One region of the Trichococcus sp. genome, then DNA from elsewhere that is predicted to be linked to it. Evidence: predicted binding sites of a transcription regulator. Region 1 holds the regulator's gene; each other region holds the start of a gene.
What was found. The regulator Rex, encoded in region 1, represses fermentation and respiration genes when NADH is low (regulators of the CRP and FNR family bind a similar motif). The targets are predictions, from matches to a motif close to TTGTGAANTANTTCACAA.

Region 1 (5,706 bases):
TCAACGATGGTTGTGGAATCTTTGGTTACGACAACTTTACCTGCGCGACCCAAATGTTCTACGGTAGTATCCTTCAATTCCAAGCCTAAGTCCTCAGCAATGACTGTACCGCCTGTCAGGATTGCGATGTCCTGCAGCATTTCTTTACGGCGGTCACCGAAACCAGGTGCTTTGACTGCCGCTACATTGAATGTTCCGCGCAATTTGTTCAATACTAATGTAGGCAACGCTTCGCCGTCAACATCATCAGCAACAATCAACAATGGGCGTCCTTGTTGCAGGATCTGTTCCAATAAAGGCAAGATGTCTTGGATGTTGGACAATTTGCGATCTGTGATCAGGATATAAGGTGCTTCTAATTCAGCTTCCATTTTATCGTTGTTGGTAACCATGTATTGCGACAGATAACCACGGTCGAATTGCATCCCTTCAACAACATCCAACTCGGTTTCGATCCCTTTTGATTCTTCGATCGTGATCACGCCGTCGTTGCCGACTTTCTCCATCGCTTCCGCAATCAATTCGCCGATTTCTTTCGATCCAGACGATACAGCAGCGACCTGTGCGATTGATTCTTTCGAATTAACGGTTTGGGAAATTTCCGCTAAACCTTTTACAGCTGCTTGTGTCGCCAACTCAATGCCGCGACGGATTCCTACAGGATTTGCTCCTGCAGTAACGTTCTTCAGCCCTTCGCGAACGATTGCTTGTGTCAGAACAGTGGCAGTAGTAGTACCATCACCGGCAATATCATTTGTTTTGGAAGCAACTTCAGAAACCAGTTTCGCTCCCATATTTTCGAAGCGGTCTTCCAATTCGATTTCTTTGGCGATCGTCACGCCATCATTCGTGATCAATGGAGAACCGTACGCTTTTTCTAAAACAACGTTGCGGCCTTTAGGTCCTAAAGTCACTTTTACGGTATCTGCTAAGATATCCACACCACGAAGCATTGCTGCTCTTGCATCTTCTGAAAATTTAATGTCTTTTGCCATTTTATCGATTCACCTCATGAATTATATTTTTAGTCCAGGATTGCTACGATGTCGCTTTCTTTGATCACTAAGTATTCTGTGCCTGCATATTTAACTTCTGTGCCAGCATATTTTTCGAAAAGGACAGTATTTCCCGCCTTGACGGTCATTTCGATTGTTACGCCGTTGTCTGTAACGCGACCTGCGCCCACAGCAATAACGGTACCTGTTTGGGATTTTTCTTTAGCGGATGACGGTAAAACGATGCCGCCTATAGATTTTTCCTCTTCTTTGGCAACTTCTACAATAACACGGTTTCCTAATGGTTTTAACAAGATGATCCCTCCAAAATTAAGTTCATTTTAGCACTCGTCGAGTTGGAGTGCTAAGTTACATTTCTATATTAATCAATCTCCAATTATTTTGCAAGAGGGAAGCCGATTTTTTCCGATTCTATTTTTTTGCGCTATTATGCTATACTGTTTATCAAGCGCAACAACGTCAGTTTTATCAGAAAGGTACTATTACTATATGAATAAAAAAATTCGTTCCAGGTTAACGTTAGCCATACAGATCATCCTCATCTATCTCGCTTCCCAACTGCTGCCGGTCTTCATGCTTTTTTTCATTCCGGAGCCAGATCGTATCACAGCTGCCATGAATCTCTCGTTATTCTTCGCTTTCCTGGGAACGGTGCTTATGGTAGCATGGAATAGCAGAAAAAAATGGACCCCACAAAATAGTCTTACGAATCAACCGACTGCCTCAATCGGAAGAACGCTCACGACCGGAGTCTTCGGTTTCGTGGGAGCAGTCCTGATCCAGATCGTTGCAATGAATGTGGAGTATCTTTTGTTCAAAATGCCAGTCGTTTCCGAAAATACCGAAGTATTGCTGGACTTGACAAACCGCTACCCGTTCTTTATTTTTAACATTATCATCTTTGCACCTGTGATGGAGGAATTTGTATTCCGAAAAGCGATTGTCACGCATCTGGTTGACGCAATCGGGATGGTCGGCGCAGCCACCATCAGCGCTTTGATTTTTGCGATTGCGCATAATGATGGGCACTATTTGGTTTACGGCTCTCTGGGGCTATGGTTCTCTTACCTTTATTACAGGACAAGAAACATAGCGGCTCCGATGATTGCGCATGCGTTGATGAATGCCGTATCCGCTTTGCCGATTCTGTCCCAACTCATTTCGTAAGACACGCGTTGCCCGCTATTTAGGAAAAAGAAAGGAATATCATGACTTTAAAAAATCTATTAGTTCAAGTAATCATCCGATTCGTTTTCGCAATCCTCTTCATCTCGTTGGCAGTCGATGCCGTGAATACTGCAGGCTGGGGATTCATGGCGATCATCAGTGTGCTGTTCGCAACAAGTGATATCGTGAAAGGCGTGCGCATGTTCAATGCCTACCTGAAGATCAAGGACAGCATCGACAAAAACTAAGAAAAGCTGAACGGGTTCGTTCAGCCCTGAAAAAAAAGAAGGATTGAGGTCCCCTCATCCTTCTTTTTTACGTTTTCTTCCACTCGGCTGCCGACTTTGCTCAGCCGATATCATTGTCCAAGAAATAGATCAACGTCTGCAATTCATTCGTCAAATCCACATTCTGAACGCGGACATTTTCCGGAACGGAAAGACGGATCGGGGTAAAGTTCATGATGCCGCGAACACCCGCTTCGGTCAGTCGGTTGGTGGCATCCTGCGCCACTTCTTGGGGAACGGTCAAAATGGCCACATCAATCTGCTGGATGCGCAATTGCTCCACCATATCCGTCATCGGGTACACAGGTACACCGCTGAGGATTTTGCCGACGATGCCTTCATTGACGTCAAATGCGGCACTGATGCGCACATTATTGCTGACATGAAAGTTGTAGTTCAACAGGGCATGCCCCAAATTACCTACACCAATCAAAGCCACGTTCGTCAGACGGTCTTGGTTCAAGGTTTTACTGAAGAAATCCAGCAAATACTCGACATCATAGCCGTATCCCCTTTTGCCCAGTGCACCAAAATATGAAAAGTCCCTGCGGATAGTAGCGCTGTCCACTTTTACTGCTTCGCTCAATTCAGTGGATGAAACACGTTTTTTACCAGCGTTATGCAAAAAACGCAAATAGCGGTGGTAAATCGGCAACCTCCTTGCCGTAGCTTTTGGAATATCATTCGTCGACATTATTTTCTCCACTTCTTTCCTCTTCATTTCGTACCTCATATTGTTTGCCCAGTTGGCACAAACTTTAAAAAGTATGTTCACATACTTAAACTTTCATATTATATTAGCTATTATATCATCTGATTGTGAAAAATCTACTAATTTGTTCGAAACCGGACTTGATTGTGAAGCCTTATTTGAACAACATGTGAAATACACTACTAATCGTAAGCGCAGCCACAGATGTTTTTCACATGCACAATTACGTGAATATAGCAATAACTTTGCTTGTCCCTATCGAATCAGTGGTTGCTGTGATAAAATGGAAAGGATAACTGCGAGTATTCATTCAGAAAGAGGACACTACATATGATTTTACTGCAAGGACAAAATTTGGCGCGCCTGTTTGGGGCAAGCGTCTTATTCGACAATATTCAAATTACAGTTCAGGACCATTCGCGCATTGCGCTCGTCGGCCGAAACGGAGCAGGAAAATCAACCCTGTTGAAGATTTTGGCAGGTATCGAAGCGACGGATGCAGGCTCTGTTTCCAAGAGCAAGGATGTTACAATCGGCTACTTGGATCAGCACAGCGCGGTCGATTCCTCCAACACAATATGGCAGGAAATGTTGACCATTTTTGCCCCGCTCATCCAATTGAGCAAGGAAGCTGAGCAAGCGGCTTTCGCTTTGGGCGATCCGGACCTGCTCGAAGATGAAGAAGCCTACCAAAAAGCTTTGGAGCGCTATGATTTTCTCCAGCATACGTTGCATGAAAAGAACGCTTACGGCTATGAATCCGAAATCCGTTCGGTGCTGCACGGGTTCCAGTTCTATGAAGAAGATTACCATCGTCCGATTTCCCAATTATCCGGCGGACAGAAAACAAGGCTCGCCTTGGCCAAAATCCTGCTTGAAAAAAACGATCTGCTGATTTTGGATGAGCCTACCAACCATCTGGACATCGACACGTTGGCTTGGCTGGAAAATTATCTGATTGGCTATAACGGCTCGCTTTTGATCGTTTCCCATGACCGTTATTTCCTGGATAAAGTCGCCACTGAAGTCTACGAAATCAGCCGCCACAAAATCCAGCATTACAAAGGCAACTATTCCTATTATCTGACCGAGAAAGCCGCCCGCCTGGAACAGGAACTGAAAGCTTACGAGAAGCAGCAGGACGAAATATCCAAATTGGAGGATTATGTCGCCCGCAATCTGGCCCGTGCCTCCACGACCAAGATGGCGCAAAGCCGCCGCAAACGGCTTGAGAAGATGGAGCGGATGGACAAGCCAAAAGGCGATGAACGCTCCGCCCGCTTCTCCTTCGAGATCGCCAAAGAGAGCGGCAACGTCGTACTGACGCTCGAAGATGGCGCGGTCGGCTATGCGGATACGGTCCTGGCTGACCCGATCAACCTAGATATCCGCAAACAGCAGGCCATCGCGATCGTCGGTCCGAATGGAATCGGCAAGTCCACTTTGCTGAAGTCGATCATTTCCGAGATTCCGCTTCTGAAAGGCCGCGTCCAACTCGGCGCCAATGTGGATCTGGGTTATTATGATCAGGAATTGGGCAACCTTTCTAAGAACAAGAGCGTTCTCGCTGAAATCTGGGACCTTCACCCTACACTAAATGAAAAAGATGTGCGCAGCATTTTGGGTAGCTTCCTGTTCTCAGGCGCCGATGTCGAGAAAACAATCCCGGCATTGAGCGGCGGCGAGAAGGCCAGACTTTCGCTCTGCAAGCTGGCTTTGGACCAAAAAAACTTCCTCGTTCTCGATGAACCCACGAACCATTTGGATATCGACAGCAAGGAAGTGCTTGAAAATGCCTTGATCGATTACGATGGCACCCTGCTTTTCGTTTCCCACGACCGCTATTTCATCAACCGGATCGCGACCAGCATTGTCGAACTCTCTGCTGAAGGCAGCAAATTGTACCTCGGGGACTACGATTACTATATTGAGAAGAAACAACAAGAAGCGGCGCTGGCAGCTCTGCAGCAAGCCGAAAATGCTGCTGAAGCGACTGCTGCTGTCGAACCTCTTTCAAAAGCCAAAGGGGATTACGTTTCTTCCAAGGAAAAACTGAAATTGGAAAGAAAGCTGGCCAGGCAAGTTGAAGCTTTGGAGGATGAATTGGCGTCTGTCGAAGAGTCCATCGCCGCGATCGAACTCCAGTTGACAGAGCCTGAAGTCTATGGGAATCATGAAAAAGTTCAACAGTTCAACCAGCAATTGCTCGCACTCCAAGCGCGTCAGGACGAGCTGATGCAGGATTGGGAAGAGCAGACCACTGCGCTCGAGGAACTGAGCGAATAATCAAGCGGATAACCGTTTCGGCTTGTGCGCTTCTTACTGTTTTGGTTGAGCCGCTGCCGGAACTTTTGTCAGGATGCAAGGGAACAAGTACACATAATAGGAATATGGAGGTAAGAATATGTTGGAAGCCGTTTTATTTGATATGGATGGTGTCATCATCGATACGGAACCATTCTTTTTGCGATCGGAAAGTATGTTGTTGAAGGAATTTGGAGTGGACACCGAGCTGGAATACCAT
Region 2 (5,706 bases), on a different contig from region 1:
TCAAAAAAGAAAAACACACAGGTGCACGCTTGGGAGAAATCATCACCCCCCACGGCACTTTTCAGACACCCATGTTCATGCCGGTAGGCACTTTGGCCACTGTGAAGACGATGTCTCCCGAAGAATTGAAGGCAATGGGCTCCCAGATCATCCTGAGCAACACCTATCACCTTTGGCTCAGACCGGGTTCCGATTTAGTTGAAGAGGCAGGAGGCCTGCATAAATTCATGAATTGGGATAGGGGAATCTTGACCGATTCAGGCGGCTTCCAGGTCTTCTCCTTAAGCGAGAACAGACAAATCACCGAAGCTGGTGTGCATTTCCGGAATCATCTGAACGGTTCTAAAATGTTTCTGTCACCAGAAAAAGCGATCCATATCGAAAATCAATTGGGTGCCGACATCATCATGAGTTTTGATGAATGCCCTCCTTACAGCGAAAGCTATGAGTATATCAAAGCATCTGTGGAGAGAACGACCAGATGGGCAGAGCGTGGCCTTGAAGCCCACAAGAAGCCCAATCAACAAGGCTTGTTCGGGATCATCCAAGGTGCCGGCTACAAGGATCTAAGGCTGCAGAGCGCTAAAGAACTGATTTCCCTGGATTTTCCAGGTTATTCGATAGGCGGACTGTCGGTCGGCGAAACGAAGCAAGAGATGAACGGAGTGCTTGATTATCTGGCGCCGGTCATGCCCGAGAACAAACCAAGGTATCTGATGGGAGTAGGTGCGCCGGATTCCTTGATCGACGGCGTTATCCGCGGAATCGACATGTTTGACTGCGTATTGCCTACCCGTATAGCACGCAACGGCACTTGTATGACAAGCAGCGGCCGTTTAGTCATCAAGAATGCGAAATATGAACGGGATTTCCGTCCATTGGATGAAAAATGCGAATGCTACACCTGTAAAAACTATACACGTGCGTACATTCGTCACTTGTTCAAAGCCGATGAAACATTTGGCTTGCGCTTGACAACGTATCATAATCTTCACTTCTTGATAAATTTGATGAACAATGTGCGCCAAGCCATCATGGATGACAATCTGTTGGAATTCAGAGAGGCATTCGTGGAAGAATACGGCTTCAACGTTGAAAATCCTAAGAAGTTTTAGGTTTTGGGTGGTAGTCTAACTTAAAGTTTGGTAAAGTGGATGATAGATAAAAATAATCCACAGATGGAGGAAAATGTATGGATACAGTAATCATGATTGCCTTTTATGGGGTGTTGTTCGGTGTAATGTATTTCATCCTGATCAGACCACAAAAGAAACAAGCGCAAAAAACCCAAGATATGCTGAGTCAAATCAAACCAGGAGATCAAGTGGTCACCATCGGCGGCTTGCACGGAATTGTCGAAGAGATTAATTCTGCCGATAACACAGTCGTATTGGATTGTGAAGGCATCTTTCTGACTTTCGAAAAACGCGCTATTTCACGTATTTCAAAGGTTGCCACAATCACAACTGACGATGCGATTGTCGAAGATTTCACAGCGACTGAAACAGAGCAAACACATGAAGACAAGAGCGAAGAGTAAAACGATCTGATTCACCGGGAAGGAGGGACGGCGATTGCCGAATATATCTGAGAAACAATATAATCAATTACAGCCTTGGTTCAAATTGAAAGCAACTGAATTCAATCAAATGGGCTACGAAAATATCCAAGTTGACGATATCTATCGTTATTTCAAGGAATTTTCCTGGAAGCATACCGTCCCTCCGCATTATTACCAACAGATCCGTGATATCATGAAGACGACGGTAAACCACTACTTCGACTTCGTAGCTTTGGAAGCGCAGGTCTATAAAGTTTCTTCATTGGATGAAATCAATTTTGATGAATTCCTGTAAAACATTTTACGCAAAAAGTGCAATACTTCAGGGTATTGTGCTTTTTTTCTGTCAGCATCAAGGTGGGACGATCATAGCCCTTTAAATTAGGATAAATAATTTTGTCGCCTAAATTTTCGGATTTGTAAAGTAATTAAAGGAAAACCGATTATTAGTAAGCGGATTTATTCGGTTTGGTAAGCTATATCATGCATAAATTCATTGGAGTGGGACTCTAAATGACCATGTTTATTTTCAGGGCAAAAATTATTTCAAAAAAATTTTATTTGATGCGCATCCCGAACAATGATAATAATTTCACAAGATAAAGGTTGAGAAACTGAATGTTTCTGTAAACTATTTGTGAAAATCGATAGAGGCAAAAAAACCCAGTGAAGACGCTTACATAGACCGTTTCAGAAATACGTGAAAAGAATCACATTTATCCGCTTTACAAACGAAATTGCATGAAATATAATAAGCATGTGAAAAGGATAACATATATTTTAGGAGGATCTCACATGAGTAAAGAAAAAGTAGTTTTAGAGGAGCAAAAACCCATGATGACTGCAAAAGAAGAAATCAGCAACTACACTGCGAAAGCCCAAAAAGCTTTGACTCTGTTTGAAGATTATACCCAAGAACAAGTCGACCACATCGTCCACGAAATGGCATTAGCTGCAATGGAGCAACATATGCCACTTGCAAAAATGGCTGTTGAAGAAACAGGCCGTGGCGTTTATGAAGATAAATGTATCAAAAATATGTATGCCGCTGAAAACATTTGGCATTCAATCAGAAAAAATAAAACAGTCGGAATCATCGAAGATAATAAAGTTGATCAAATCATGAAAGTTGCCGCTCCTGTAGGCGTGGTTGCCGGTATCATCCCAACAACCAATCCAACTTCGACAACGATCTTCAAAGCGATGATCTGTATGAAAACAAGAAACCCAATCATCTTCTCGTTCCACCCAAGCGCAGAAAAATGTTCAGCTGCAACTGCACAAGTTGTTTATGATGCTGCCATCAAAGCAGGCGCACCGGCTGACTGTATCCAATGGGTAGAAGGCGTATCAATGGAAAAAACAGCTGAGTTGATCAACCATCCAGAAGTTGCTGTCGTATTGGCTACTGGTGGAGCTGCAATGGTTAAAGCAGCTTATTCTACAGGTAAACCAGCATTAGGCGTTGGACCTGGTAACGTTCCGGCTTACATCGAAAAATCAGCAAACATCAAACGTGCTGTAAATGACATCATCGTTTCAAAAACATTCGACAACGGTATGATCTGTGCTTCAGAACAAGCCGCAATCGTCGACAGCGAAATCTATGATGAGGTCAAAAAAGAATTCCAACTGCACAATGTATACTTCGCTAAACCTGAAGAAATCCAACAATTGGAAGACGTCGTGATGAATGATGCAAAAACTGGCGTGAGACCGAATGTGGTCGGCATGCACGCTCGTAAAATTGCTGAAATGGCTGGATTGAACGTACCTGCAAACACTAAATTGCTGATTGCGGAATTACCAGGCGTAGGAGCAGAATACCCAATGTCAAGAGAAAAATTATCTCCAGTATTGGCTATGATGAAATCAGACAGCACTGAGCACGGTATCCAATTATGCAAGCAAATGCTTGACTTGGGTGGCTTGGGTCACTCGGCTTCACTGCATACTCGCCGCAATGATTTGATTGAGCGATTCGGAAAAGAAATGAAAGCTTGCCGCGTTCTTATCAACTCTCCATCTTCTCAAGCTGGTATCGGTGACTTGTACAACAATAATATCGCTTCATTAACTTTGGGTTGCGGATCTTACGGTAGAAACTCAGTTTCTCATAACGTTTCTGCATTAGATTTATTGAACGTGAAAACTGTTGCTAAAAGGAGAAATAATATGCAGTGGATTAAATTGCCAGAGAAGGTTTACTTCGAAGAAAATTCAGTTAGATACTTACGTGACATGAAAGATGTCGAAAGAGTCTTCATCGTCTGCGACGACGGCATGGTCAAATTCGGTTATGTGGATGTAGTCATCGAACAATTGAAACAACGCAACAACAAAGTATCTTACGAAATCTTCTCGGATGTTGAACCTAACCCGACAACAAACACTGTAAACCGTGGTACTGAAAAAATGCGCGACTTCCAACCGGATACAATCATCGCAATCGGCGGGGGTTCTCCTATGGATGCTGCCAAAGCAATGTGGTTGTTCTATGAGCACCCAGAAAGCGACTTCTTCGGCGCTAAACAAAAATTCTTGGATATCCGCAAACGTACTTACAAGATCAAGGATATGGAAAAATCGAAACTTGTCTGCATCCCGACTACATCAGGTACTGGTTCGGAAGTAACGCCATTCGCGGTTATCACAGACAGCGAAACACACATCAAATACCCATTGGCTGATTACGCATTGACTCCGGATATCGCTATCGTGGATCCACAATTCGTATACAGTGTTCCTAAATCTGTAACTGCAGATACTGGTATGGACGTATTGACGCATGCCATTGAATCTTTTGTTTCCGTATTGGCAAACGACTACACTAAAGGCTTGAGCTTGCAAGCCATCAAACTGGTATTCGAAAACTTGAGAAATTCTTACAATTACGGCGACCAAGAATCACGCGAAAAAATGCACAATGCTTCCACTATGGCTGGTATGGCCTTTGCGAATGCGTTCCTGGGTATTTCCCACTCGATCGCACACAAAATCGGCGGTCAATGGGATTTGATCCACGGCCGTACGAACGCTATCCTGTTACCGCATATCGTCCGCTACAATGCGATCGATCCGCAAAAACATGCAATGTGGGCTAAATACGAGTACTTCCGTGCAGACGAAGACTACGCTGAAATCGCTCGTTACCTAGGCTTAAAAGGCAACACGACTGCAGAATTGGTAGAAGCTTTGGCTACTGAAATCACTAAATTGGGTCAAGACATCGGTATCAAGATGAACTTCAAAGATCAAGGCATCACTGAAGAAATGCTTGAACGCGATGCAGACCGCTTAGCTGAATTGGCATTCGAAGACCAATGTACAACAGCTAACCCTAAACAACCTTTAATCTCAGAATTGAAAGAAATCATCTACGCAGCCTACAAAGGTTAATAGTAGATAAGGAAAAGCCGGGACGCGTTCCCGGCTTTTTTGCTGCCCAAAAATTATTTCTGATGCACCAACGGACAGACTATTGCAGGTTTTAGTCTTGCATTCAAATCAGTTTGCAGTATAATATAAAATATAGTTTAGGTAAACCTAAAGAAGGAGGGAGCGCATGACGCCGCACAAAGAGGATTATCTGAAAGTAATCATGGAGTTGGGTGGGGACAAACAGCTTGTCAATAATAAGCAGATTGGGCAAGCCCTATCCGTATCAGCCGCTTCTGTAACCGAAATGTCCGTCAAGTTACTAAAGGATGGTCTGATCAGCCACATCCCATACCAAGGTGTGCAGATCACCGAACAGGGCCAATTGATCGCAAATAAGCTGATCCGGAAACACCGGCTTTGGGAAGTGTTTCTCTCGGAAAAATTGGATTTCAATTGGGATGAAGTGCATGAAGAGGCGGAACTGCTGGAACATGTTTCCTCGGACCGTTTGATCGATAGTCTGGATGCTTATTTAGGTTTTCCTAAATATGATCCGCATGGTGGTGTGATACCTGACAAAGACGGCCGGATCGAGCTTTACGAGAGCAAAGCTTTGATAGAGTTGGAAGTCGGCAGCCGCTTCGTCATCAGGGAGGTTGATGACGATCAGGAATTTCTGGCGTATTTGCTCAACAAGGATGTAAAGTTAAGTGTACCCTATCTATTGACCAATGTGGAACCATACGAAGGTCCATACACATTTG
Region 3 (5,706 bases), on a different contig from region 1:
TATTTGATCTACAATGCCCAACTTTTCCATCATAGGGTCTGCCACCACAAAGACACTTTTAGAGGTCAAAGTGGCAAAGTATTCTTGAATTGTTGTGTCGAAGACAACGGTAGGCTTAATTTTAAAATTTTTCATCAGTAGCCCCCTTACCCCTGTTGTAGTTTTTCTAAAGCTAGTTGGATCAGACGTCTAACATTTTCATCTTGAATAACATTTGTAGTATCTACCGCATTGACCCCACTACGACACGCTGGCGTGACAGGTGCAGCTGAATCATCATTGAACAGCTGCCGAATATCCGCAAGACTGCGAACTCCATAAGCTGCTTTTCTGATATTTAAGAGATTCATTGGCGTAATATTGTCAGAGGTTGAACTACCCCCAACAGCACCGCAGCCTAAAGTCAAAGCGGGTGCAATATTAGTAGCCCCGCCAATTCCTCCAAGTGCTCCTGGTGCATTCACCAACAGCCGTGAAACTGGCTTACGTAAAATAAATTCTTTAATGACTGCCTCATCACGGGAATGGATACATAAGGTATGACCTGCCCCTTCGATGTGTAAAATTTCAATACAACGTTCACAAGCAGCCAACCAGCTTTCTTCTACATAAAAAGCTAAAATTGGACAAAGTTTTTCCCGAGCATAAGGATTAGACTTACTAGCATCTGTTTGTCGTGACAACAATACTGTCGTACTCTCTGGTACATAAAACCCAGCCATCTCAGCGATTTTCACTGCTGTCTTCCCGACAATTTGCGGATTCATGGTGCCATTCGCCCGCAGGATAAATTTAGCAAGCTTTTCACTTTCGTCCGCTGTTAAAAAGTAGCCTCCTTGCCGTTTGAATTCACTAATGACTGCATCGGCATTAACAGTTTCCACTACTACAGACTGTTCTGATGCACAAATTACGCCATTATCAAAGGTCTTACTATCAATAATCATGGCAACTGCTGTCGCGGGATCTGCAGTTCGTTCAATAAAGGCTGGACCGTTACCCGGACCAACCCCGATTGCAGGATTACCGGAACTATAGGCAGCTTTCACCATTGCTTCTCCACCAGTAGCTAAGATCACTGCGATATCTGGATGCTTCATCAATGTTGAAGTTCCTTGCATCGTCAAAATGCTTAAAGTACCAATGGTGCCTTCTGGTGCTCCAGCTTCAATAGCTGCGCTTTTAATGATTTTCACTGTTTCTAGAATTGCTCCTTTGGCACCTGGGTGCGGGGAAAAGACAATACTATTACCAGCTTTAATGGCAATTATTGCTTTGTAGATAGTAGTAGAAGTTGGATTTGTTGAAGGAATTAGTCCGGCTACAACCCCCATAGGCACTGCCACTTCCATTACCTGATTGACCTTGTCATCTTTGAGTATGCCTACCGTCTTCATATCCTTGATGGAGTCTAAAACTGTCTTACTGGCAAACTTATTCTTTATGATTTTATCTTCGGTTTTTCCGAAACCGGTTTCTTTATGAGCTAATTCTGCTAAATAGGCAGCTTGTTCATACGCCCGTTTGGCAATATTATCTACGATTTGATCGATTTGTTTCTGGCTCATTTCTGCTAACTGCTGCTGAGCTTTTTTCGCCGCTGCAATCACCAACCGAGCCTCTTGGATCGACTGCAAATCCTTATCGAATTCAGTCATCTAAATCCCCCTCTAGTATAGTGTGCTTTATTATGCTTTATTTTTTTTGATTTGCTCTTTGGCTAAATCTGTCAAGATAGCACCTTCAGGAATAGTCATATCAGGATTTTTTTTTAGATCTTGTTGCGTGATGATCCGTTTATCTCCTTGTGATTTTTCCCAAGTTACCACTTTTGTTGCCTTACCAATGCTCGCTTCCAACAATCCTTTAAAGGTTTGTAGATCACCGACTTTTGCACCCATTTTTTTCAGCAACTCCTCGTGTTCTTGGACTTGTTGGAAAATAAATGGATTTTTATCCAATCCATTGTATACGGCATGATCGGTGTCTAAACGAAATCCGTGGTTGGAAATAATCACTTCTTTCCCCATTAAGAAAGCATGCTGTAAGACAGTTAATTCACCAGAATCTGCCATTCCATAAACTGTTTTTGCCAATGAGTTACGGGTCATAAATGGTACCAAGACGGTATCAAACTCTTTCAGCCTCCCTGCTTGTAACAACTGAAAGGCATCCTCTTTCTCACCTATCTGCTCCCAACTGCTCGTCTCAGAGACAAAGCAACGTTTAGCTGAGAACAATATGGTGAAGTGGCAATCTTCTCGCTGATTTTTTAGCAGATGCATGATTTGATCTTCATTGTGATTACAGCCAAAGACAATTACTAAAACATTTTTTAAAACCGCGGCTTGCCGTTCCGCTAAAATTTGATAAATCGCCTCGATTAGTTCTTTAGACAAGATACTTCACCTCACAAATTGTCGATGATAGTAACTTTACTGCCATTTTTTAAACTGGCAGCATTGGCTTCATCGGTATCCAAGTGGCACTCCAAACGAAAATTGTCATCGACGCGTATCACTGTATCCATGAAAATCATTTCCCGCTCTCCAGAAGTTTTAATCGCCACCAGTTGTTTATTAACTACATTAAATTTCGCTGCATCCATTGGACTCATATGAATGTGGCGCTTAGCAACGATCACATTTTGCTTTAAGGTCACCATGCCTTTAGGGCCTAGAACGCAAACGGCACCAGCGTGAGTTAAATCGCCAGACTCATTGATGGGTGCTTTCACTCCCAGAGCAAAACTGTCGGTTTTCGAAATTTCTAATTGTGATTTTTCTCGAGTCGGGCCTAAAACGCGAACGTTAGCCAGACTTCCTTTAGGTCCTACGATGGTGACTGTTTCTGCCGTTGCGTATTGTCCAGGCTGTTTCAACCATTTTTTAATTGTCAGCTGATACCCTGAACCAAAAAGCGCTTCGACATCCTCTTGACAAAGATGAATATGTCGATTGGAGATCCCCACCGATATGCCTAACTCTTGGTCTTCTTCTGTGGGTGTTGATCCCATACGTGTCATTAACTCTTTCACCAGGGTTTCAAGTTGATTTCTATTTAGGGTCTCCGTCACTTATGATGTCTTCCCTTCTTAAACAAGGGTAGGTGTTGATGATGAAGCAGCTTTACCACCTAAAGTTTCCAAAGCTGCCAAACCTACATCTTGTGCACTTAATAATGATTGTTTCACTGCCCCGGAGTCTCCAGTGATAGAAACGATGATTTCGTTAGAACGGGCAGTTCCTTTATCAGGGCTTGCGAATGTTACTACATCTACATTAGCTGTCTTCACAGCAGTATCTGCCATTACTAAACCGATTGCCGCCGGTGCGCCAACGATAATTCCAAAAGATTTGCCAACAGGTGCCGTAAAGCCGACCTCCAAAGCTTGGCTAGCCCGAGCAGTGTAATGTAATTCAATATGACCCGCATCGTTGCTGTACACATTTCCAAAATTACGTTCTACAGCTTCCAAAGTAATCTCAACAGCACGACGAGCATCAGATACATCTTCCGCTGCAAAGATAATGGTAGCTCCGTGACCAGCGCCACCTTTCGTATCTCGAGCCATCTCGATTTTTACGATTTCAGTGTTTGTCGCTTTCACTGCTTCATCCGCTGACATAATATGTGGCGCACCACCAGTACGTGAGGATAAGAAACCAATGGAACGGTATTTTTTGTCAATTTCTAAAAAATCGTGCAATTGAGGATCCAGATTGGCGATGACCAGCCCAATCGTGTCTCCCATTGCAGTTCCCACGAATTCGGTAATCGTGTGACCACTTCCAGTTACGACTTCATTACTGCAAGGAGTAGTTGAACTGGTATTATCTGCAACCCGTTTTTGTGCTTCGGCTAATACTTTTTCTAAGATTGATGCATCCATTTAAGAAATCCTCCTAATGATTTTTATTGTGCTAAAATTTTTTCAATATCCGTATGTGGACGAGGGATCACGTGTGTTGAAACCACTTCGCCAACATTGTTAGCTGCAGCAGCTCCTGCATCTACAGCCGCCTTGACTGCGCCTACATCACCACGAACAAGCATGGTCACCAAGCCAGATCCTATCTGTTTTTGTCCTACCAATTGCACATTGGCTGCCTTGACCATGGCATCGGCACCTTCTACTGCCGCAACATAGCCTCTTGTTTCAATCATTCCTAATGCTTCTTGTCCCATTGTTGCACCTCCATATTTGCTAAATAAATTACACACTAAGAATAACATGCAAGGGATTACATTTGTTTTGCACAGGTGATAAAAAATTGGAAAAAAAACTTCTTGAAACAGGACAAAATAAAAAAAATATAATAAAAATAACCTCTTTTGTGATACATTTAACAACGAACAAAGAGCAATGGAGAGTACTATGGATATAGAAAATCTGTCATTACAAGATGTTTTCGATATTCAACATCTTCTATATTTGTGATATACTTAATAATAAACAAAGAACAATGGAGGGTATTATGGACATAGAAAATCTATCATTACAAGATGTTGTCGATATTCAACATCTTCTAGAAGTACAACGTAAGCTCTCAGATTTGGTTAAAATTTCAGTAGTAACAACGGATATAGAAGGTCGTCCTATCACTGCTTTGAATAACTTCAGTCCTTTTTGTAAATTAATCCGTTCTACGGAAAAAGGTCGTGAAGAATGTGAGTTATGTGATAAGTGTGCTGAGAAAATCGCTTTTAAAGAAAAACGTTCCATCATTTATGATTGTCATTTAGGGTTGAAGGATTGCTGTGTACCAATTATTGTAGGCGATAGATTGATTGGCGCAGTGCTGGGTGGACAGGTGTTGATCGATGGGCAAAAAAAAGACGCGCTCTTTGATATTAAAAATTTAAGCCATAAATATGGTATCTCTGAAGAATCACTGCAAGAAGCCATTCGGAAGATTTACATGGTGGATCATGACTATTTAAAACGATGTGTAGATTTGTACGAGACAATTGCAAACTATTCTAAAGAGATGGGATTAAAATACATCGCCCAACAAAAGCTAGTTTGCGAAGGGCAAGAACGATTATCATACGAGCGTCGCGCGAAATATGCCGAATTAAAAACATTAGAAGCTCAAATTAATCCACATTTTCTCTTCAACACCTTGAACTCTATCGCTCGAATGTCCATGTTTGAATCCGCACCAGATACAGAAGAAATGATTTATAATTTATCCGACCTACTCCGCTACAATTTGCGGCAAACGGAAGAATTTCCAGTATTAGAAAAAGAGCTAGACAATCTTCAACGATATTTAGCTTTACAGAAAATTCGCTATCAAGATCGTCTTAATTATCAGATTAATGCTGAGGAATCTACCAAGATGGCTTTAATTCCCATGATGATCTTGCAACCATTGGTGGAGAACGCCATCATCCATGGCTTGGAACCTCTGGTAAAAGGAGGACAATTACTAATCTCCGTAGATGATTTAGGAAAGAAGATTCGTATCCGCATCTGCGATACTGGCGTTGGAATTCCTCCTGAGCAAAGACAAAAACTATTGAATAGTGATTCATACGGCGCTACTGGCCTCGGCGTAGTAAATTCTCACCTACGATTAAAAGATGCTTTTGGCCCAGATTACGGCCTACGAATCTATAGCGATCAAGATTTCAGCACCATTGTTGAGATGATTTTCCCAAAAGTTACCGATAAACGTCACATTAAGGAAAAGAGGTTTG
Region 4 (5,706 bases), on a different contig from region 1:
CCTCTCGGCGGTATTGTCCCTGCGCGTACCGGAGAACCTGCTCCAATTCGAAGGCCAGACGAAAGAAAAACTGGGCACACCGCAAGCGAGGGCAGCCGTGGATGGACTGATCAGCGAAAAACTGAGCATCTATCTGATCGAAAATGGCGAAACCGCCCAAATGCTTGCCAGAAAATCCCTGAAAGCCAGAGAAGCCCGGAATGCGGCGCGCAAAGCCCGTGAGGAAACGCGCAACGGAAAAAAACGGCAAAAAAATGAATCACTGTTGTCTGGCAAGTTGACGCCTGCGCAGAGTAAAAACCCGAAAAAGAATGAATTGTATCTGGTCGAGGGGGACTCCGCCGGCGGATCCGCAAAACAAGGCCGCGACCGCAAGTTTCAGGCGATACTCCCATTGCGCGGAAAAGTCATCAACACGGAACGCGCGAGCATGCAGGATATCCTTAAAAACGAGGAGATCAACACGATTATCTACACGGTCGGTGCAGGTGTTGGTGCGGATTTCGAAATCGAGGATTGCAATTATGACAAAATCATCATCATGACAGATGCGGACACGGATGGTGCGCATATCCAGATCCTGTTGCTGACTTTCTTTTATCGCTATATGAAGCCTTTGCTGGAAGCAGGGAAAATCTATTTGGCGCAACCGCCTCTCTACAAAGTATCCAAGGGCTTCGGCAAAAATGAAAAAATCGAGTACGCATGGACCGAAAAGGAACTGCAGGAAAAAATCGACATCATCGGTAAAGGCTATATTTTGCAGCGTTATAAAGGACTTGGGGAAATGAACGCAGATCAGTTGTGGGATACCACAATGGATCCTGAAACCAGAACGTTGATCCGGGTGCTCATCGATGACAAAGCTCAAGCAGAGCGCCGGGTGACGACGCTGATGGGCAATAAAGTTGAACCGCGAAGAAAATGGATCGAGAAGCACGTCGAATTTTCGATGGCTGATGATAAGAGCATCCTGGAGCAAGACATGGCCCCGATTTCCGATAACGGGCAGACTCATCTGGAGGAGAAAGTGAAGAAGGAAACTTCGGACCAACAGATTTCCGATGATATGGAACAAATTTCGTTAGATTTTGAAAGTGGTGAACTATAGTGGACAATCTGGAGATAAAAGAGCTGATGCTTGAAAACGTAATGGGGGACCGCTTCGGGAGATACTCGAAATACATCATCCAGGATCGTGCTTTGCCGGATATCCGCGATGGGCTGAAACCTGTTCAGAGACGGATCCTGTTCGCGATGGATGTTGCTGGAAACACTTCGGACAAAGGCTTCCGCAAGTCGGCAAAAACAGTCGGGAATGTAATCGGTAATTATCACCCGCATGGGGATTCCAGTGTCTATGAAGCGATGGTCCGATTAAGCCAAGACTGGAAAATGCGTGAAGTATTGGTCGAAATGCACGGAAACAACGGGAGCATGGATGGAGACTCTGCTGCTGCGATGCGGTACACCGAAGCCAGACTTTCGAAAATATCGGCAGAACTGTTGCGCGACATCGACAAGGAAACAGTAGACTTTGTGCTCAACTTCGACGATACCGATCAGGAGCCGACTGTGCTTCCGGCTCGATATCCGAACCTTTTGGTGAATGGCGCCACCGGCATTTCAGCCGGCTACGCGACCGATATTCCGCCGCATAATCTAGGCGAGGTCATCGATGCAACCTTGCATCTGATTGATCACCCAGACGCTGAGCTCAAAGCGCTCATGAAATATGTAAAAGGGCCCGATTTCCCTACTGGTGCGATCATCCAGGGTTTGGATGGCTTGAAGGATGCCTACAGAACCGGCAAAGGCAAAGTTGTAGTACGCTCGCGTACTACAATCGAGAACATCCGTGGCGGTAAACAGCAGATCGTCATTTCGGAAATCCCTTATGATGTCAACAAAGCGACGCTAGTGAAGCGGATGGATGAAATACGCATCAACCGCAAAATCGAAGGGATCGCTGAAGTGCGGGACGAATCAGACCGGAGCGGGCTGCAGATCGTCGTCGAACTTAAAAAAGAAGCAAACGCGGAAGGGATCCTCAACTATCTGCTCAAAAATACGGATCTGCAAGTGAACTATAACTTCAATATGGTCGCAATCGATGAACGCCGTCCGATGCAGGTCGGCTTGCACCAAATTCTGAAGGCTTATATCCGACACCAAAAAGTCGTCATTACCCGCCGGACGAAGTACAGCCTGAAGAAAGCGGAGACGCGCCTACATATCGTGGATGCATTGATCAGAGTCATCTCGATTCTTGATGAAGTCATCCAACTGATCCGTGACAGCAAAGATAAAAAGGACTCAAAGCAGAATCTGATGAAGCAGTATGCTTTTTCGGAACCGCAGGCGGAAGCCATCGTGTCCTTGCAGTTGTACCGGTTATCCAATACGGATATCACCGCCCTTCAGAACGAAAAATTGGAACTGAACGAGCAGATTGCGACTTACCACGAAATCCTGAAACAGGAAAAAACGTTGTACGCTGTGATGAAGACGGAACTCTCCGCAGTCAAAAAACAATACGCAAATCCTCGTCGGACCACGATCCAGCATGAAATCGAGGAAATCAAAATCGATACGGAAGTTCTCGTTCCGGTAGAAGAAGTCGTTGTCGTGATCACAAAAGAGGGCTATTACAAGCGCACCAGCCTTCGCTCTTTTGGAGCCTCGACGATAGAAGAAGTCGGATTACGTGAAGGAGATAAGCCTCTTTTTGTCGGGAAAGCATCGACACTTGATGCGATTGTGATGTTCACCAGCAAGGGAGACTACCTTCATTTCCCGGTGCACGAGTTACCGGAATTGAAATGGAAAGATACTGGTCATCATATCTCGCAGAACATTCCTTTCGCTCCCGAAGAGAAAATCATCCGAGTTGAAATTATCCCGAACAACAGCGAGCCAACCGGGAAAATCCTATTCATATCAAAAGAAGGCTACATCAAACAGACATTGATGAGCGATTTCCGGACTTTCCGTGGTTACAGAAACAAAAAAGCAATCGCCATGAAGATGAAGAGCGAGACGGATGCGATTGTTTCCATCCAACGCTTGGAAGATAAACAAAATTACGACGTCCTGCTTGTGACCCATTTTGGATTCAGCCTGCGTTACGCTGTGAATGAAGTAGGTATCATCGGAACGCGCGCTAGTGGGGTCAAATCCATCAATCTGAAGGACGGTGACTTCGTTGTCGGGGGTGCCGCCTTTAGAGAAGCGGATGAGGAATTCCCGATTATTGTGATCACGCAAAGAGGGAATATCAAAAAATTCAAATCAGGAGAAGTCCCGATTTTGGGCAGGGCAAAACGGGGATTGATGCTCCTGAAGGAATTGAAGGCCAAGCCGCATCGCATCGTCTTTATGGATTGCGATCTATCGGTGCCTAGTCGCTATGCTATCGTTACGACGGCAGGCAAGGATCTAGTGGCGGAAAGCAAAGAAACTCCTTTCAGCCCTAGATATTCAAACGGCAGTTTCGCAATCAACGAGAAGACCGATGGTGAAGTGTTGGATATCGAAAAAGAGTTTGATTTTTCACAAATTAGAATTTTCTAATTAACTGTTATAAACAAAAAAACAAGACGGAAACTGTGTAGTGATACAGTTTCCGTTTTTTTATGAAACAGTTTTTTCGGAAAAATAAAGCTTTCACTAACTGATTGGAAGTTGCGTTCGTGTTTCATGAATTTAAAAAGCCTGTATATCAACGTTTTTCAATGGATTTTGAATAAGTTACAAAAAGTCCAAAAAAAAGATTGATAGTTGTTGCACTTTCGTTTGTACGTGTTATAATGTTTATGTAGAAACCTGTTACACATATCACAATGTGAAAGCACTTTTAGGAGGAATATATAATGGAACAATGGCAAGGTTTTAAAGGAAAAACTTGGAAAGAAGAAGTCGATGTAAGAGACTTCATCATGAACAACTTCTCTGAATACACAGGCGACGAAAGCTTCTTAGCTGGTCCTACTGAAACAACTACTCAATTGTGGGATCAAGTTATGGATCTTACTAAACAAGAAAGAGAAGCGGGCGGCGTGTTGGACATGGATACAAAAGTTGTATCTACGATCACTTCACATGAAGCGGGCTACTTGAACAAAGATAAAGAGCAGATTGTCGGTTTCCAAACTGAAAAACCACTAAAACGTAGCTTGATGCCTTTCGGCGGTATCCGCATGAGCGAACAGGCTTGTGAAGAAGCTGGCTATAAAGTTGATCCAGAAATTTCCATGATTTTCCGCGATTACAGAAAAACACATAACCAAGGCGTATTCGATGCCTATACACCAGAAATGCGTGCAGCAAGAACAACCGGTGTCATCACTGGCCTTCCGGATGCATACGGCCGCGGACGCATCATCGGCGATTACCGTCGTGTAGCTTTATACGGTGTGGACTATCTGATGCAGGACAAATTGAAAGAATTCGCTAAAATCGGCGACGGCACGATGACGGAAGAAATCATCCGCTTGAGAGAAGAATTCAGCGAACAATACCGCGCATTGAAAGAATTGAAAGAATTAGGCAACATCTACGGATTCGATATTTCCAAACCAGCATCTAACGCTAAAGAAGCTTTCCAATGGTTGTATTTTGGTTACTTGGCAGCTGTTAAACAACAAAACGGTGCTGCAATGTCATTGGGACGTACTTCAACTTTCTTGGATATCTACATCCAACGCGACTTGGACAACGGCGTCTTGACGGAAGAAGAAGCACAAGAAATTGTTGACCACTTCGTAATGAAATTGCGTATGATCAAATTTGCACGTACGCCGGAATACCAAGAATTGTATTCAGGAGATCCTCAATGGGTTACTGAATCTATCGCTGGTATGGCACACGATGGCCGTTCAATGGTAACAAAATCAAGTTTCCGTTTCTTGAACACATTGACTAACTTGGGAGCTGCTCCAGAACCTAACTTGACAGTCCTTTGGTCCACTAAATTGCCTGAAGGATTCAAAAAATATTGTGCTAAAATGTCCATCGAAACAAGCGCTATCCAATACGAAAATGATGACATCATGAGCATTGAGTGGGGCGATGATTACGGAATTGCTTGCTGCGTATCCGCGATGAGAATCGGGAAACAAATGCAATTCTTCGGAGCGCGCGCTAACTTGGCCAAAACATTGCTTTACGCAATCAACGGCGGGATAGACGAAACGAAGAAAAAACAAGTCGGCCCTAAATTGCAACCAATCACTTCAGAATACCTTGATTACGATGAAGTAATGGAGAAATTCGACGTTATGATGGATTGGATCGTAGCTTTGTATGTAAATACATTGAACGTCATCCACTACATGCATGACAAATATTCATACGAGTCTTTGGAAATGGCTTTACATGACACACATGTTGTCCGCACATTGGCGACTGGTGTCGCTGGCTTCTCAGTTACAATCGATTCACTTTCAGCTATCAAATACGCGAAAGTTAAGCCTATCCGCGACGAAAACGGCATTGCTGTTGACTTCGAAATCGAAGGCGACTTCCCTAAATATGGTAACAATGATGACCGTGCTGACCAAATCGGTATCGACTTGTTGAAACAATACATGGGCAAAGTTAAGAAACACCAAACATACCGCAACTCTATCCCGACAACTTCCATCCTTACAATCACTTCAAACGTGGTCTACGGTAAGAAAACAGGTAGCACGCCAGATGGACGTA

Region 2: the regulator Rex is predicted to act here: its motif matches at 2,142-2,159, upstream of adhE (bifunctional acetaldehyde-CoA/alcohol dehydrogenase).
Region 3: the regulator Rex is predicted to act here: its motif matches at 4,336-4,353, upstream of ACTCCX_RS03335 (BMC domain-containing protein).
Region 4: the regulator Rex is predicted to act here: its motif matches at 3,826-3,843, upstream of pflB (formate C-acetyltransferase).

Annotation. Positions count from the first base shown of each region.
Region 1 is NZ_JBSQPW010000029.1:17,926-23,631, forward strand. It holds gene groL (chaperonin GroEL) at 1-995, opposite strand, end outside; gene groES (co-chaperone GroES) at 1,025-1,309, opposite strand; gene ACTCCX_RS09140 (lysostaphin resistance A-like protein) at 1,506-2,183, shown strand; gene ACTCCX_RS09145 (DUF4305 domain-containing protein) at 2,225-2,431, shown strand; gene ACTCCX_RS09150 (redox-sensing transcriptional repressor Rex) at 2,532-3,164, opposite strand; gene ACTCCX_RS09155 (ABC-F family ATP-binding cassette domain-containing protein) at 3,513-5,468, shown strand; gene ACTCCX_RS09160 (HAD family hydrolase) at 5,587-5,706, shown strand, end outside.
Region 2 is NZ_JBSQPW010000045.1:8,790-14,495, forward strand. It holds gene tgt (tRNA guanosine(34) transglycosylase Tgt) at 1-1,115, shown strand, start outside; gene yajC (preprotein translocase subunit YajC) at 1,193-1,540, shown strand; gene ACTCCX_RS11335 (post-transcriptional regulator) at 1,575-1,856, shown strand; gene adhE (bifunctional acetaldehyde-CoA/alcohol dehydrogenase) at 2,357-4,960, shown strand; gene ACTCCX_RS11345 (metal-dependent transcriptional regulator) at 5,127-5,706, shown strand, end outside.
Region 3 is NZ_JBSQPW010000008.1:4,548-10,253, forward strand. It holds gene ACTCCX_RS03310 (1-propanol dehydrogenase PduQ) at 1-135, opposite strand, end outside; gene ACTCCX_RS03315 (acetaldehyde dehydrogenase (acetylating)) at 147-1,658, opposite strand; gene ACTCCX_RS03320 (hypothetical protein) at 1,689-2,399, opposite strand; gene ACTCCX_RS03325 (phosphate propanoyltransferase) at 2,411-3,076, opposite strand; gene pduB (propanediol utilization microcompartment protein PduB) at 3,095-3,892, opposite strand; gene ACTCCX_RS03335 (BMC domain-containing protein) at 3,916-4,188, opposite strand; gene ACTCCX_RS03340 (sensor histidine kinase) at 4,479-5,706, shown strand, end outside.
Region 4 is NZ_JBSQPW010000009.1:37,675-43,380, reverse strand. It holds gene parE (DNA topoisomerase IV subunit B) at 1-1,111, shown strand, start outside; gene parC (DNA topoisomerase IV subunit A) at 1,138-3,573, shown strand; gene pflB (formate C-acetyltransferase) at 3,873-5,706, shown strand, end outside.